DNA from 4 places in the Oceanobacillus locisalsi genome. Region 2 is predicted to be linked to each of the others. Evidence: riboswitches for the same ligand, from Rfam matches in the RefSeq annotation. Region 2 holds a riboswitch; each other region holds the start of a gene.
What was found. Region 2 has a riboswitch for S-adenosylmethionine ahead of ACFQ19_RS10325 (methionine ABC transporter ATP-binding protein). Riboswitches for the same ligand answer to the same signal wherever they lie in the genome.
Positions count from the first base shown of each region.

Region 1 (3,841 bases), on a different contig from region 2:
GCAGAAAGCTGTTGTGTTAAACGTCTTGTTGCCACTAATCCAGCATAGCCGGCACCAAGCACAACTACTTTTGGTTTACTCATATTTCATCTTCCTTCCTTTCTATACTTCCATAAATAAAATGCAATGTAATTTTGAACTATCACGATTAATAGTTGCTGCATCTATTATAATATCAAATTTTGCAGTGTTAAGCTAATTTTCATCAACATTTCTTCAGAAAAATTTCCACTCTGTTAAGTGTACTTTTCCCTGTTCCACCTATTTCAAACGTTTGCCCCTTGCATTTACGAATTTAAAATGCTGCTTTTATCGCAATTAAAAAACGGCAAATAATGCGAGTGGAGGCAAATTTACCGTTTTTCATCTTTTTTATTTATTCGGAATAGATGGAAGCTGTATTTGGTTTATTTTCTTCGGAATCATCGTCTTCATGATCTTCGTCCAGCTCTTCTTCATCTTCTGTTTCGTCCTCTGCATCTTCTTTTCCTTCTTCATTATCCCCATTTTCATTATCGTCTATCGGTTCTTCTTCTGGGTACTTTATTTCGTCCTCTTGGTCGTTTTTATCTTCTTTATTTTTATCTTTATCTTCCTCACCATTTTCGTTTTCTGTTTCTTTATCTCTTTTCGAATTTTCATCTTTTGATGGCTTACGTTTACCATTTATCTTTTTCTTATCTTTTTCATTAAGAGACTCACCAGAATCTGTGGCAGTATTCTTTTTTTCAGGTTTCTTCTGTTCTACTTGTTCATCTGAAGAATTTGTTTTCTTTTGAGAGTTATCTTCATCTGTTTCTTTTCTTTCCGTATTTTCATTATCTTCTTCAGTTGTATAACCTTCCCTATGAGAAGTATGATGTGCTTCGTTTTCATTTGATTCATCCGTTTTCTTATTCGTTATTTGATAAGCGGATGTTTCCTCAGAAACAGCATTATTTCTTTCCTGCTTGTCTGGTTTCTGATCTGTATGTGTTTCCGTTTCTGTATCTGCTGCTTCTTCCGTTGTCTCTTGTGCAGAGCTATTCTCTGTTTGCACTTCTGTTTCCCTGTCTGTTTGTTGAGGCTTGTTATGATGATCTACATGAGCGGTTTGATAAATTTGTTCATTGTCTCCTAATAACCGGTCATTCCAAGAGGTCGTGAAAAGCTCGACACTTTCTCCCATTTGCCCATCACCGCTATTGTCATCATCGGTACTTACTTCCATGGAATATTCCACTGAATCATTGTCTTTATAAATGCCCATGCCAATAATGACAATACATCCTGCTAACAAAGAAATGTTAACCAGTAACAGTTTTTTTCTGCGCATATATCTTCTTCCTTTTTTTAAAATTATCATACGAATACTTGTATTTTCATGCTTCCATATAACTTTAATTATACTTTCACCTATAAAATCATCATATCCATTGTAATCTCCATGAAGGACCTTTTCAAATACTTTTCGGTTTTTTTATCTGCAAATCTTGGTCCAGCATTACCGCGTCCCGCTTTTTGACTGATGAAAAATAATTTAGGCTTGATTTTTTTTCTTCTCTCTTGTAAAGTAAACGTAATTATAAATATGTTAATTCTTATCCAGAGAGACGGAGGGACTGGCCCGCAGATGTCTCAGCAACCGGCTAATTTTAGCAAGGTGCTAATTCCAGAAGGGGTTCCCCTTTAAAGATAAGAGATGTGTGTTATGTTGATATTACACCCTTCTTATCTCTGGATAAGAAGGGTTTTTTATTCATTTAACAGAAAATACATAGGGAAATAGCACATTCACAAGCACGCTTTTCTTATGAAGGAGGAAAAAATTAATGAAAAAACTAGAAACCGCATTAGTACAATTAGGAAACAAAACAGATGAACGGACAGGAGCGATAAACTTACCAATCCATTTATCAACAGCTTACCAGCATCAGGAAATTGGTCACTCCACCGGGTACGATTATACCCGCACTAAAAATCCGACCAGATCTGTACTGGAAGATGGATTTGCGAAGTTAGAAGAGGGAGATGCCGCTTTCGCCTGCAGTTCCGGGATGGCTGCGATTCAATTAATCCTTTCCTCTTTATTCCAAGCAGGTGATCATCTCATTGCGACAAAAGATATCTACGGGGGGACGTATCGTATTTTTGACCATTACGAAAAAGCATACCATGTTTCTGTAACATATGATGAATGTCAGGATGTATTAGAAACAGAGCGGTGTATTCAAGAAAATACAAAAGCTATCTTTTTGGAAACACCTACAAATCCGTTACTACAAGAAGTTGACATTAAAAAATATGCGGAACTGGCACAAAAATATCATTTGTTCCTTATCGTTGATAATACTTTCTTAACGCCATACTTGCAGCAGCCTATTACGCTTGGTGCGGATATTGTCGTACACAGTGCAACCAAATATATTGGCGGACATAATGATGTACTAGCTGGACTTGTAGTAACCAAAACACCGGAATTATCCGAGAAAGTATTCGAAATGCATAACGCTTCCGGCGCTACTTTATCTCCGTCAGACAGCTGGCTTCTTGTCCGCGGTTTAAAAACACTTGCACTCCGTATGCAGCGTCATGAAGAAAATGCCAGGCATCTTGCTGCTTATTTAGAAGAACACCCGGCAGTCAGCCAAGTTTTTTACCCGAACAGGGGCGGTATGCTTTCATTTTGCTTAGAAGATGCAAGTCTGGTAAAGTCCTTTTTAGCTAATCTGAATATCATTGTGTTTGCTGAGAGTTTAGGCGGTGTGGAAAGCTTTATTACGTATCCTACCACCCAGACACATGCGGATATGCCGGAAGAGGAAAGAATCCAGCGGGGCATCGGTAATGACCTGCTTCGTTTCTCTGTAGGTGTGGAAGATGTAGAAGATTTAAAAGCGGATATGGAGCAAGCATTACAAGTTATTCGTAATGTATAATATATCATAACACTAATACGAAAAAAGAGACAGATAAGCTGTCTCTTTTTTCGTATCTATTTTTGGATTTAAGGTTCATGTAAGGTTGTTACCCTTTTATTAATCCTAAATCCACTTTCCACTGTGACCACTGCAGCTGTCTTGTTTTCCGAGGTAAAAATTGTCGAATGTCTTCTTCATGATAACCGACTTGAAACCTTTTTTCATCAACCAAAATCGGACTTTTCAGCAATCTTGGGTATTCGTGAATTAATTTTAGTAAGGTTTGTAAAGACAATTCCTCTACATTCAAGTTTAATTCCTTGTAAATTTTAGAACGGGTTGAAAGAATTTCATCTGTACCTTCTACCGTCATTTGTAAAATATTTTTTAGTTCTTCAATAGTTAATGGTTGATGTAGAATATTCCTTTCCTTATAAGCAATTCCATTTTTGCGAAACCATTGTCTGGCTTTTCTTGTAGATGAGCAAGATACTCCGTAAATATGCACTGTCATATTCATTCTCCTTATTGTTTGACATATTCATTACAAGAATCAAAGTGATAATCTATAAAATGAAAAACGACACGTTTTGCCTTTTCATTTCATTTTTCTATCTTACCTATTACTTTAGCACGTAAATGTGGTAAAACTATGGTACAGCCATAAAAAAAACATAAAATGAAGCTTAATTCATTGAAATATAGCGGTTTATAATCCATTACTGTTTATAAACCGACCGAAAAAACCTTCATTAACCAGTACTTGTTCCGCAAAAAATCATTTCTGTTTTTCGTTCATTATTATTGATTCGATATGTACAGGCGAAAATCCTTTTTTTCTGGTCAAATACCCTTCCTAAAAGAGCAACATATCATATAGTAAACACACAGGGGGGTGTAAAAATGAGTAAATACAATGAATTTGGAGGGGGTTTTGCCTT
Region 1 is NZ_JBHTKK010000022.1:18,024-21,864, reverse strand. It holds gene ACFQ19_RS15525 (NAD(P)/FAD-dependent oxidoreductase) at 1-83, opposite strand, end outside; gene ACFQ19_RS15520 (hypothetical protein) at 377-1,315, opposite strand; SAM riboswitch class I at 1,578-1,681, shown strand; gene ACFQ19_RS15515 (methionine biosynthesis PLP-dependent protein) at 1,812-2,918, shown strand; gene ACFQ19_RS15510 (Spx/MgsR family RNA polymerase-binding regulatory protein) at 3,007-3,414, opposite strand; gene ACFQ19_RS15505 (YjcZ family sporulation protein) at 3,804-3,841, shown strand, end outside.
Region 1: it holds a riboswitch for S-adenosylmethionine, as region 2 does, so the genes downstream of both, ACFQ19_RS15515 (methionine biosynthesis PLP-dependent protein) here and ACFQ19_RS10325 (methionine ABC transporter ATP-binding protein) in region 2, are expected to answer to the same signal.

Region 2 (3,841 bases):
GGAATCTTCATCTTCCATAAATAAAGCATCTTCCAGCGGATTTAATCCTGCTTCAATCGCATAGTTTGTATTAATAACAACCAATGCATCTTCTTCACTTTCATAATTCTCCGGCAAGAACGCTGGGTCCACATCTGGATGGAAAGATAAATTTAATGGATTTTCCACGATATCATCTATTGTAGCTGATGACTTTTCAACGTCCTCATCTAACGTAATCAATCCATTATTTTCAAATAACGTTAAAATCCTTCCTTGATCTGTAATGGAATTACTCAACACAACTTCTGTTCCCTCTGGAATATCATCAATGCTTTCAACATTTTGGGAGTAAATGCCAATTGGCTCCACATGAACATTACCAATAGATTCAATTTCGTATCCGGTATCTTCTACTGCTTGGTCAAGATACGGCTGGTGTTGAAAGAAATTTGCGTCCAATGTGCCATTCTCTAAATCATCATTCGGTAAAATATAATCCTGATACGTATCAATGTTTAAAGTGATACCTTCCTCTTCCAGGATAGGCTGTGCCTCCTCAAGAATCTCCGCATGCGGAACACTGGAAGCCCCTACTGTAATTTCCGATTCAGAAGCATCATCATCGCCTCCGCATGCAGCTAATAGAAGGATAAGACCAGCCGCAATCAAAAACATTAACTTCTTCATTTTGTACGCCCCTTTTTCTTTTTTATTATGTGAATCAAGTCAAACTTGAATACCATCTTTATCCCATTTAACGTTTATCCAATTTCCTTGTAATAGCATCCCCAATAAATTGGAAAATGAATACAATCACGACAATAATCACTGTACATACAAATACAACGTCCCAGCTTCTGCGCTGGAATCCGAAATAAAAAGCATAGTTTCCTAAACCGCCGGCACCAATGGCTCCTGCCATAGCTGTATAGCCGATTAACGCAATTGCTGTAACTGTCAGTCCGGATACGAGTGCAGGTTTGGATTCGGGAAGCAGTACTTTAAAGATAATGGTGCTTGCTTTTGCGCCCATTGCTTTGGCAGCTTCCACCACTCCTTTATCCACTTCCTTCAAAGCAATTTCAACCAGCCTTGCATAGAACGGAGCACTGCCCAAAATTAACGCCGGCAAAGCAGCAGTCGGTCCGCGTATGGTCCCTACCAATAAATCAGTAAACGGGAACAATAGCAGGATTAAAATAATGAAAGGAATGGCTCTGAAAATATTAACAAATGCAGCTACGATGGCATTAACCGGCTTATTAGCCCAAAAATTCCCTTTTGATGTTAGAAACAATAATAATCCCAAAAGCAGTCCGAGCAAGGTTGTCCCAACCATTGCAACAGCAGTCATATATATTGTTTCCTGTGATGCTTCAATTAAATCTTCCGCTACCAAGTTCGGAAATAATTCCTCAAGCATGCTGAATTACCTCCACTTCTATAACATCTTGTTCTTTCAGATATTGCATCGCCTCATCTTGTTGGGGCCCTAGCAGTTGAACGATTAACGTTCCATAGCTTCCGCCCTGTGTTTGCGTGATCTTTCCTTGCAAGATGTTCACATGGATATCAAACTGCTTTACAAGTTGGCTGATGATGGTCTGATTCGCACTTTCCCCCAAAAATTGGATGCGTAATAAGATACCTTCCTGGAATTTTTCTTTCAACTCTGTTACGTCTTCCTCTTCTTCATTTGAACCAGTCAGCTGTTCCACAAAGTTTTGTGTAACCTGCTGTTGCGGCTTGGTAAATACGTCGATAACATTTCCTTCTTCGACCACTTTGCCATGTTCCATCACAGCAACCCGGTTACATATTTTACGAATAACATGCATTTCGTGTGTAATTAGAATAATCGTTAATCCTAATTTTTCATTGATATCTTGCAACAAGCGCAGGATTTGGTTCGTTGTTTCCGGATCCAATGCAGAAGTCGCCTCGTCACAAAGTAAGACTCTAGGAGAGTTCGCCAGCGCTCTGGCAATACCGACCCGTTGTTTCTGCCCGCCGCTTAACTGGGCAGGATAAGCGTCCTCTCTTCCTGCCAAACCGACTAATTCAATCAATTCCAATACACGTTTTTCACGTTCCTGTTTCTCCACTCCAGAAATTTCAAGCGGAAAGGCGATGTTTTCTGCAACGGTACGGGACCATAGCAGGTTAAAATGCTGGAAGACCATGCCAATATCCTGTCTGGCAATTCGTAAATCCGATTTGGATAAAGAGGTAATCACCTTATCGCCGATTTTCACGGTTCCTTCTGATGGTTCTTCCAGTCTGTTGATTAAGCGGACAAAAGTACTTTTCCCTGCACCGCTGTAACCGACCACGCCATAAATATCTCCATCTTCCACGTGAAGATTTAAATTATCTACGGCGACAACATCTTTATTGTTTAAAGAAAATACTTTCTTCAGCCCTTCAATGGATATCACTTTTTTCACTCCTATATGTAAACAATCCTGTTTATCATGTATTCTTGTTTGTTATTTATCGCAGTGTAACTGGCTATAAGACTCCCGCTTCAAGAAATGAATGAAAACTATATTTCTAAGCGGGAGTTCCAACAGCCAGTAACAGCCCGATTCGTTCAACTAACTTTCAGCAGGGGGTGAATCCCCAGTTGAAAAAAGTTTCACTTTATACAAATCAATGAAAAAACGCCTTTCTGCAAGAGAACAGAAAGACGCTTAAATATACGTTGTATCGTCTGTTGTTCTCTTATCTGTACAAATGCTCGCAGGAGTTGGCACCTTTCCAATGATTGAAGGTTGCCGCGGTTTCTACGGGCCAGTCCCTCCACCGCTCTTGATAAGAGTTTTCTTTTTTAGGATAGTGTTGCTATCGTAGCACGTCATTTGTATTTTTGTCAACTAAATCCGTAGTTGACCACTTGGAATTAAACCTATTTCTTTTTTTCACATGTTTAGTTATTTATCGCTTGGAACAATTCGGCTTTATACTTCATCAAATACTGATAAATATTTGCTGTTGAATGAAAAGTGTACACTTTCTCCACGATTTCCCCGTCTTCCATAAAAGCAAGACACGGTACGCTCTCAATTTGATGATCCTGCATAAATGCAGGATGCACCGAAGCATTCATCTCCGTAAAAATATCTTCCTGATGCAATCTTTCTACGTTTTCCAGCATGGAACGCGCAACACTACATGTCCCGCAAAATGGAGTATAAATATATAATATGAGCCGATGATGGTTCATGTTTGCTTCATTAAAATGTTTCAAGTTTATTCTCCTCGATCCTTCGTTTTCAGCAAATGCTATACGCTTTTAAAAAGGGCAGCTTTTTAAATAAAAAAGTAACCACCTTCTTCATATTCCATCTTTTTTCCGATGAATAAATTCGTTCCCATCTTAACGTGTATGCTACCATTTGGCAAGGCAATTGAGATCTATTCCAATTCGCTTTCCTGCCAGGATGCTGGCCAGCATTTTCTTGGGAGTGGCGGCAACTTCACGGAATTCGCTGCTTACATAAATATGTTCTGCATGCGGAAGTTCCCCCGCCAGCTGTTTTCGGAGTTTTATTCCGGATTCATCTTCGTCCACCAGAATAAATACTTCTGTATCATCTAAATGATAATATTCTAACAGTTCTTCAAACTTCTCTACGCCAATGGTTCCATTTGTACAAACAATGGTGATGGTATTATCGTCAAGAATTTTTTCAAGATGCTTTTTATCAGATAACCCTTCAACGATTATGACTTTATTGTAATCATCTTCCATCATCGTTTTGCACTCCTTATCGTAGCAAATAGGTTGAACATTCTCTACCATGCTTTTTATATAGTATATGAAAAGAAAAGAGCTAACTATACACGAATGTGGAAA
Region 2 is NZ_JBHTKK010000011.1:33,143-36,983, reverse strand. It holds gene ACFQ19_RS10335 (MetQ/NlpA family ABC transporter substrate-binding protein) at 1-669, opposite strand, end outside; gene ACFQ19_RS10330 (methionine ABC transporter permease) at 737-1,405, opposite strand; gene ACFQ19_RS10325 (methionine ABC transporter ATP-binding protein) at 1,398-2,420, opposite strand; SAM riboswitch class I at 2,704-2,803, opposite strand; gene ACFQ19_RS10320 (thioredoxin family protein) at 2,912-3,232, opposite strand; gene ACFQ19_RS10315 (toprim domain-containing protein) at 3,374-3,739, opposite strand.

Region 3 (3,841 bases), on a different contig from region 2:
CGGTATCAAATGTTTCATGTCCTACCGCTTTAATCTGTCTTTCTTCAAACAAGAATTTCAACGCATCCAGTCCCCAGCCAGGTATATGACTGTCCCCATTTGCATCTTTATTCTCAAAAGATGTTTTATCCGGCCAGCGCTTGCTCCAATCTGTTCGCAAAGCAACAAATGTGCCCGCTTCAATTTTTCCATGTACCTGTTCAAACTCTAAAATATCTTCTGGTGTTAAAATATAATCATGGTTCTCTCCTGCTGCTTCCGATTTATCAATCACAACCAGCGGGAGGACCACTTCTTGTAAATCCAATTCTTCTAAATAGCGTTGATCACGAACAAAATGAATCGGCGCATCAATATGCGTGCCGTATTGGCCCGAAACACTGAATTGCTGTGCAAAAAACCCGTCATCATGTGTGTATAACGTCTCAAACTCAGCATCTTTAAAAGCTGCGAAATGCGGGGAACTTGGACCAAACGTATGCGTTAAGTCTACCCATGTTTTTGATTTCAGTATATCAAGCGCTTGTAAGACCTCATTTTCTCTTGTAACTGTCATGGTAAATTGCCCCCTTATCTATTGCTTTAAGCTTTTGTTTTGTAATCCGTAATATGATCCTGCAACGTTTCATCTTCACCAAATAAGAAATGCTTATGCATATCCGGGGAATAGATGGAATTAATTGTTTCGATTCCAACAGCCTCAGCCACAGCACGCAACATCGCCGGAGAAGCTCCACAGCATAAGCCAATATAATTAACACCGATGCCATGTGCTTTCTTAGCCCATTCCGCCAGCTCGTAACGGTTATGATAAAGCGGATCAAGTGAAGTCGGGAAAGTTGTTTCAGTCGGCAAATGACAGCTGCATCCACCATCCGGCAAATTAAAGAATGTCGGATTTTCTTCTGTTGTCCGATATGGAATCGGCAAAGCCCCTACATAACCATCTACATGATCACAAATCTTCTCCAGATACGGCTGCATGGTATCCGGTCCGCGGAAACAGTTCATTCCCACAACTAAAGCGCCGTTATCCTCTAATATCTTACATGACTCTTCCACGCTGTAACTGTCACGCATGATATTTTCACCCATTAATCCCAAAGTGATTACTGCCGGCAAGTCATATTTTTTAATTTCTTCTAACGCAATCAATGCTTCTTCATGATAATAAAACGTTTCTCCGTTAATATAGTCAACGTCCTCGTCCTTACACCATGAAACCATTTCATTAAACATCGCTCTCACTTTATCTTTGGACGCCTGATCTTCCGGATTAAAAATATTGGTATTCGAAATATTCCCTGCCACCAAAGCTTCTTCTGTCGGGTGCTCTTTCGCTACTTCTTTCGCCAATTTAATCGCATTTCGATTTAAAGGTTCCAATAAATCTTCTTTACCGATGATGCGCATTTTTTCACGGTGTGCATTATATGTAAAAGCAAGCACCACATCTGACCCTGCATTCATATAATCACGATACACTGCCTTCAGCGTTTCCGGATTCTCCAGTGCCACCTCGGGTACAAAGGATCCTGCCTGTAAGTAACCTCTGCGCTCCAGTTCAAATAAGTATCCCTCTCCTGCAATAACTGTCCCCTGTTTTAAACGTTCTTCTAAACTTCTTTTCGCCATTTCTCCATTCCTCCTGTAAATTTTTACTTTTCATTCGCTGCTAAAAAATTGATATAAATACGAAAAACCTCTTCTTTTCAGAAAGAAGAGGTTTGAGTACGATATCAATGTCTCTCCTTATCTGCTAGCTTCATGCTACTGGAATTGGCACAGTTCTTTTTTAAGTCTGTTGCCGAGGCTTCCAAGGGCCAGTCCCTCCACCTCTCTGGATAAGAAAATGTATTGCTATTTATTTGTTGTAAACAACTATATATGTATTTGAATTCTTTGTCAATAAGAATTTTTTAAAATTTTCTAGTCTTATATCATTACTTCTCCTCAACATACGTTTAACAATCAGCCACATTTGGGTATATTGATATGACAGATAAAAAGTCATAAAATGTTCAAAAAGTATAGACAGCTTTGAAAAATAAGCTTATAATACACTTTACATCCTTACCAATCAATGAAGATATATTGAAATGACACTTCAATATTGGTATAATTAAGTTTTTCTATCAAATAAACGGTGATAAAAACGGGAGGAGGCGTAGATGATGAATCGCTATTTAATGATTGTTATCATGATTATCATTTTACCAATCACACAGTTATCTTCAGGTGTACATCACAGCTACGTGCTCACCGAACAGGAGATGCTGGTTGATACACAAATGACTCAAGATTTGGGTATTGGCGGAAATGATCAGACGGATAAATCATTCACCGTATACACAGCTCTAGTCATTACTTTATTCTTACTGGGAACGTTCAGTTTATTTACGATGATTGTCCGTATCAACCGTACAAAACAGCTGATGACACCCGTTTTCTATCAATCCAATTTCGTGGTTTAATTCTCTTTTGAAATCCACACTACTTTCAAAAGAGGAGGCTGACAAAATGATTATTTTGCGATTTATCGTTATTGGGTTCTTTGCTCTGACCGCATTATCCGTGTTCACTTATCAAGGTATTGAGGTTTCTCATGCTATCGCGGATTTGTTCAGATCTAGATCTTAATGCATCATATACAACAAGGCAGCCAATGCACTTCGATTGGCTGCCTTGTTTCTTTTCATTTATTAATCAAAATTACCGCCCCGTACTTCCGTCACTTCATGAACCGTGATAAAAGCCTCCGGATCAACATCTTGAATAATCTCTTTCATCTTGCTTTCTTCCAAACGGGTAATAATACTTTTCACTTGCCGAAATTCTTTTTTCGAATATCCGCCCTCTACATGCTGCACAGTACAACCGCGCCCTAAACGGTCTCTAATCTCTTTAATCATTTCATCCGCATAGCCGGTGATAATATATACTGCTTTGGTGCTACTCAAACCTTCCTCAATTAAATGAATTACTTTCGAAGCAATAAAATAAGCAATGCCTGACATTAATGCTCCCCGTAAACCAAACACTGTTGATACAACAATAAACACAAATAAATTAAGAAATAAAATCAAATCGCTTGTTCCAAAAGGCAGCTTGCGCGATAACAGCACTGCTAACATATCAATACCGTCCAATGCACCGCCATTACGGAGTGCAAGTCCCATACCAAAACCAATAATAATCCCGCCGACCACTGTCACCAGAAGGGTGTCTCCTTCAATTCCTATTATCGTCGGGATATGATGCATCATACTTGTACTGATAGCTAAGGAGGCAATTCCAAGAACGGAAAACAACGCAAAACCTTTGCCAATTTGTTTATATCCTAAGTAAATAAATGGAATATTTAAGATAGCAATTAAAACGCCTAGCGGCAATCCTGTCCATTGCGATCCAACGATACTCAAGCCCGTTACACCACCATCTGAAACACTATTCGGAATCAGTACCGCTTCCAGCCCATAAGCTGTAATAAACCCGCCAATAACAATAATGAGTCCTCTTAAAAAAATCATTGTCTTTCTCGATATTTTCGATTGTGCTTTGCTCATCCTTTTTTCCTTCTTTCTATTGCATTGTTGCTATTGTGTGAAATAAGAATAATCGTTCATTTGCTTCACCGTTACTTCCCTTCCTGGCTGGGTTGAAGTTTAGATTGCTTTTCAGTCTTAGATTTCCTTATTTCACATAAAATAACCTTGTAAATACATTTTTTTCAATATTAATTATTATACGCTTCTCTGTTTCAAACTCAAATGTTATGAAGGTAAAGAATGGATAATCATGCAAAGTGTTTTTAATTGAAATTGAATTCAAACAAGCAATG
Region 3 is NZ_JBHTKK010000002.1:161,033-164,873, reverse strand. It holds gene ACFQ19_RS02955 (cyclase family protein) at 1-556, opposite strand, end outside; gene ACFQ19_RS02950 (homocysteine S-methyltransferase family protein) at 583-1,635, opposite strand; SAM riboswitch class I at 1,750-1,851, opposite strand; gene ACFQ19_RS02945 (hypothetical protein) at 2,172-2,474, shown strand; gene ACFQ19_RS02940 (YitT family protein) at 2,703-3,566, opposite strand.
Region 3: it holds a riboswitch for S-adenosylmethionine, as region 2 does, so the genes downstream of both, ACFQ19_RS02950 (homocysteine S-methyltransferase family protein) here and ACFQ19_RS10325 (methionine ABC transporter ATP-binding protein) in region 2, are expected to answer to the same signal.

Region 4 (3,841 bases), on a different contig from region 2:
GCAGCTTTGTCAGGAAAGCTTATCTCCTTTGATCTTTGGAACAACGAGCATACAGAAATAGAAGTAGCTTCCTTGCGTAAAGCAGATTGCCCATCATGCTCAAAGAAAAGAAGTTACCCCAATTTGGATCGTGATTCTCATTTGAAAACAGCTGTATTATGCGGAAGAAACACGGTGCAACTGCGCCCGCAGCGAAAACAGACAGATCTGGATGAAGTAGCGAAAGAACTGCAGAAGAATAAACAAATCAAGCTTTTTCAGAACCCTTATTTGCTTTCGTTTGAAGTGGATTCTTTCCGGATTGTGCTCTTTCAGGACGGGCGAACTTTGGTTCATGGCACAATGGACCATCTGGAAGCGAAAAATGTGTATCATCGCTATCTAGGGTGAAGTACGAAAGGCGACGAAGCTATTCTTTTTTCAATCAATAAGCAAATATAATAGCGACTTTATCTCATCGTTCCATGTTTATTTCGCATGGGGCGATTTTTTTCTGTTCTTTAAAAACCAAAAACCTATATTCAATAGTGAAATGATCAGCTTGAATGGATATAATAAGAACTAAGAAACAGTTTTAATAACACAGCTTAAAGGAGAATAAACATGTCAAAACAAGATAAGAAAGAGCTCTCTCAAGAGGAACAAGAAGAAATACTGGAAAAGTTAAAGGTTCGTTTTGAAAAAAATATGGATCGCCATCATGATTTTGACTGGAATCTAATTCAATCAAGGCTGGAGGGTCATTCTGAAAAATTAGCCTCTTTATATGAAATGGAGAGAACGGAAGGCGAACCAGATGTCATTGGATATGACGAGGAAAGAGAAGAATACATTTTTGTAGACTGCTCAAAAGAAAGCCCGAAAGGACGCAGAAGTGTTTGTTATGATCGGGCAGCGCTGGAATCAAGAAAGAAGCATAAACCGGAAAATAGTGCGATAGATATGGCGTTGGATATGGGCATTGAAATGTTAACGGAAGAACAATATCGCGAACTTCAAACGCTCGGAACTTTTGATGCGAAAACATCGACTTGGGTAAGGACACCTGCGGATATTAGGGAACTTGGCGGCGCACTTTTTTGTGATTTCCGTTTTGGACATGTTTTCTTATATCATAACGGCGCAGAATCTTATTATGGTTCCAGAGGGTTCCGGGGTATGTTAAGAGTATAGATGTGAGCTCGAGAGATAGAGAATCAGGAATGTGTGTAAACCACCCGTTCTTGATTCTTTTTTAGTTGTTGTGAAAAAAGGCTGGTAATGCAGAGGGAATTATTCTGAATATGTGGCAGGGTTTGTGATTTTGCTTCCATAGAAAATAATATCCGGTTTGTTAATCATTACTTAATCACCAGGAAAAATCAAAAATACTAATTGACAACTTATTTTATATAAGATAGTCTAAATATTAATCTAATCCTTAGTTTTTTGATTGGGTTAATTGAAATAATGTTTAACATAAAGCATTCTTATCCAGAGAGGCAGAGGGACTGACCCTTAGACACCTCGGCAACAGACCGTATTGGAACTGTGCCAATTTCAGCAAGTCGAATGGAAGGCTTGGAAAGATAAGAAGAGAGAAGTAAAACAGAAATGGTTTACCTGCACCTCTTCTTATGTTGAAAAAGAGGTTATTTTTTATGCTGAGAAAATAAGCCATTTTATTGCAGAAGCATGATATCAAAATATCAGCCTCAAAAGGTAAGCGAATGCAGACTATTTTAATAGGAATGGAAATACAAACGATTACAATAACTAATTAATAAAAGGAATATAGAAAGTTGAGAGTGATGTACATGCATTTTGCTTTTGATCATATCGTGCATTTTATTGAAGATCCGGAAAAGGCCACTAGAACGCTCAAGAATAAAGGAATACATGCAGTTGAAGGCGGCGTGCACCAGAATCGTCCTACATACAACGCGTTAAGTCATTTTGATTTAAGTTATATAGAATACTTAGGTACGTCCGACAGGCAAATGCTTGAAGAGATGGAACATCCTCAGCACAGTATGATACAGACGATTATTAAGAAAGGTTTTCAAGAAGGTTTTGTCCGCTTTATTATTCGGACAGATAATATTGAAGCTGCTGCGCAACGTTTTTCTGACAAAGGATTAACAGTAAATGGGCCGGTCTATTTAAGCCGCGAACAGCCTGACGGCACTCTTTTGGAGTGGCAGCTTTTATTTATTGGAGATGAAAAGGATACATTGGAACTGCCTTACTTTATCCAGTGGAATGAAAGCGATAAGGAACGGAAAAAAGCATTAACCGAAAAAGAAATAATCGTCTCGCATCCGGCAGAGGCCAGCTTTTCCCATATAAATATTGCCGTAAATGATTTGGAAAGGACCGTAGATAAATGGTCTGATTTATTGGGGCTGGAAACAGAAGAATCCTATATGGATGAAGAACTGCAGGCAACATGCCAAAAGCTGCTTCTTCCTGGAGGAGATTTAGTGTTTTGCAGCCCGCTGACAACAGGTGTTGTTTCGGAAGTGCTGGAACAACAAGGAGAAGGTCCATTTCAGGTTAATCTTTCCAGCGAGCAAACCGATGATTTATTCGAATTTGGCGGTGGACGCTATCAAATCAAGAATGATTAAAAGAGATACAGTCTGGAGGTGTACAACGTGAGCTACAGTGTAATTGTTGTTGGCGGCGGAATTATAGGAACGTCGTCTGCTTATTATTTATCGAAAGCAGGGGCGGATGTAACGCTGCTTGAAGCAAAAGACATCGCTTCCGGCACATCGGGTGCCTGTGATCAGCATGTTCTGCTGCAATCGAAGAAGCCGGGACCGGTTTTGGAACTGGCTGTGGAAGGGAAAAAGCTCTATCCAGAACTGGAAGCGGAATTAAATACAGACTTGGAGTATCGTAGCGGTGGCGGAATGATACTGATGGAGTCAGAGAAAGAAAAAGAATTGCTGACGCAGAAGGTTGCGCAGATGCAGGAATATGGTGTCGATGTGACCACGTTGTCTGCACAAGGAGTCAAAGAGAAGCAGCCAGGTTTAGCGAATCATATCTTGGGATCTACCTGGTGTCCGGATGAAGGGAAAGTTAATTCATTTAACGTATGTTTTAGTATGGCACAAGCTGCACAGCAATTAGGCGCAACGATTCGTCTGGGCTCACCGGTAACCGAACTGATTACCAAACAAGATCGTGTTGTCGGCGTAAAGGTCAATGAAGAGGAAATGTATGCCGATGCGGTGCTTGTAGCTGCCGGAGTGTGGACCCCCGCGTTAATAAAACCTTTAGGAATCGATGTTCCTATTGTGCCACGGCGCGGACAAATATTAGTTTCCGAAAAAATCCCGCCTTTTCTGAAGCGGAGCGTTTTAAGCTATGCTTATATCGCAGCGAAAGGGAAAAATACGGCAGAGCCAAGTAACGGAGCTGATGCGGCAGGAGTCGGTCTTGTGATGGAACAGACGGAAAGCGGAAATTTATTAATCGGCGGTTCTCGTGAATTTGTCGGATTCAATACAGAAACAACGAGTGAAGTGACAAGCGCAATTGGACAAGCCGCAGTGAAAACCTTTCCTGAGTTAGCCAATGTGCGAATTATCCGGTCCTTTTCTGGACTCCGCCCTAATACACCGGATGGGAAAGCCATTATGGGACCTGTGGAAAATGTTCCAGGGTTATACTTAGCTGCCGGTCATGAAGGGGACGGTATTGCGCTGGCTCCTATAACTGGAAAATTAATGGCGGATGTTATATCTGGTCAGCGTTCTAGCATAGATATACGCCCGTTTTTATTCGATCGATTTCAGAATTCCGGAGTTGTGTGAAAGGAAGTGAAAGATAGTGTCGGTATCCTATCGTT
Region 4 is NZ_JBHTKK010000023.1:57,664-61,504, reverse strand. It holds gene ACFQ19_RS16080 (ThiF family adenylyltransferase) at 1-390, shown strand, start outside; gene ACFQ19_RS16075 (DUF4256 domain-containing protein) at 604-1,173, shown strand; SAM riboswitch class I at 1,467-1,575, shown strand; gene ACFQ19_RS16070 (VOC family protein) at 1,797-2,609, shown strand; gene ACFQ19_RS16065 (NAD(P)/FAD-dependent oxidoreductase) at 2,637-3,806, shown strand; gene ACFQ19_RS16060 ((2Fe-2S)-binding protein) at 3,823-3,841, shown strand, end outside.
Region 4: it holds a riboswitch for S-adenosylmethionine, as region 2 does, so the genes downstream of both, ACFQ19_RS16070 (VOC family protein) here and ACFQ19_RS10325 (methionine ABC transporter ATP-binding protein) in region 2, are expected to answer to the same signal.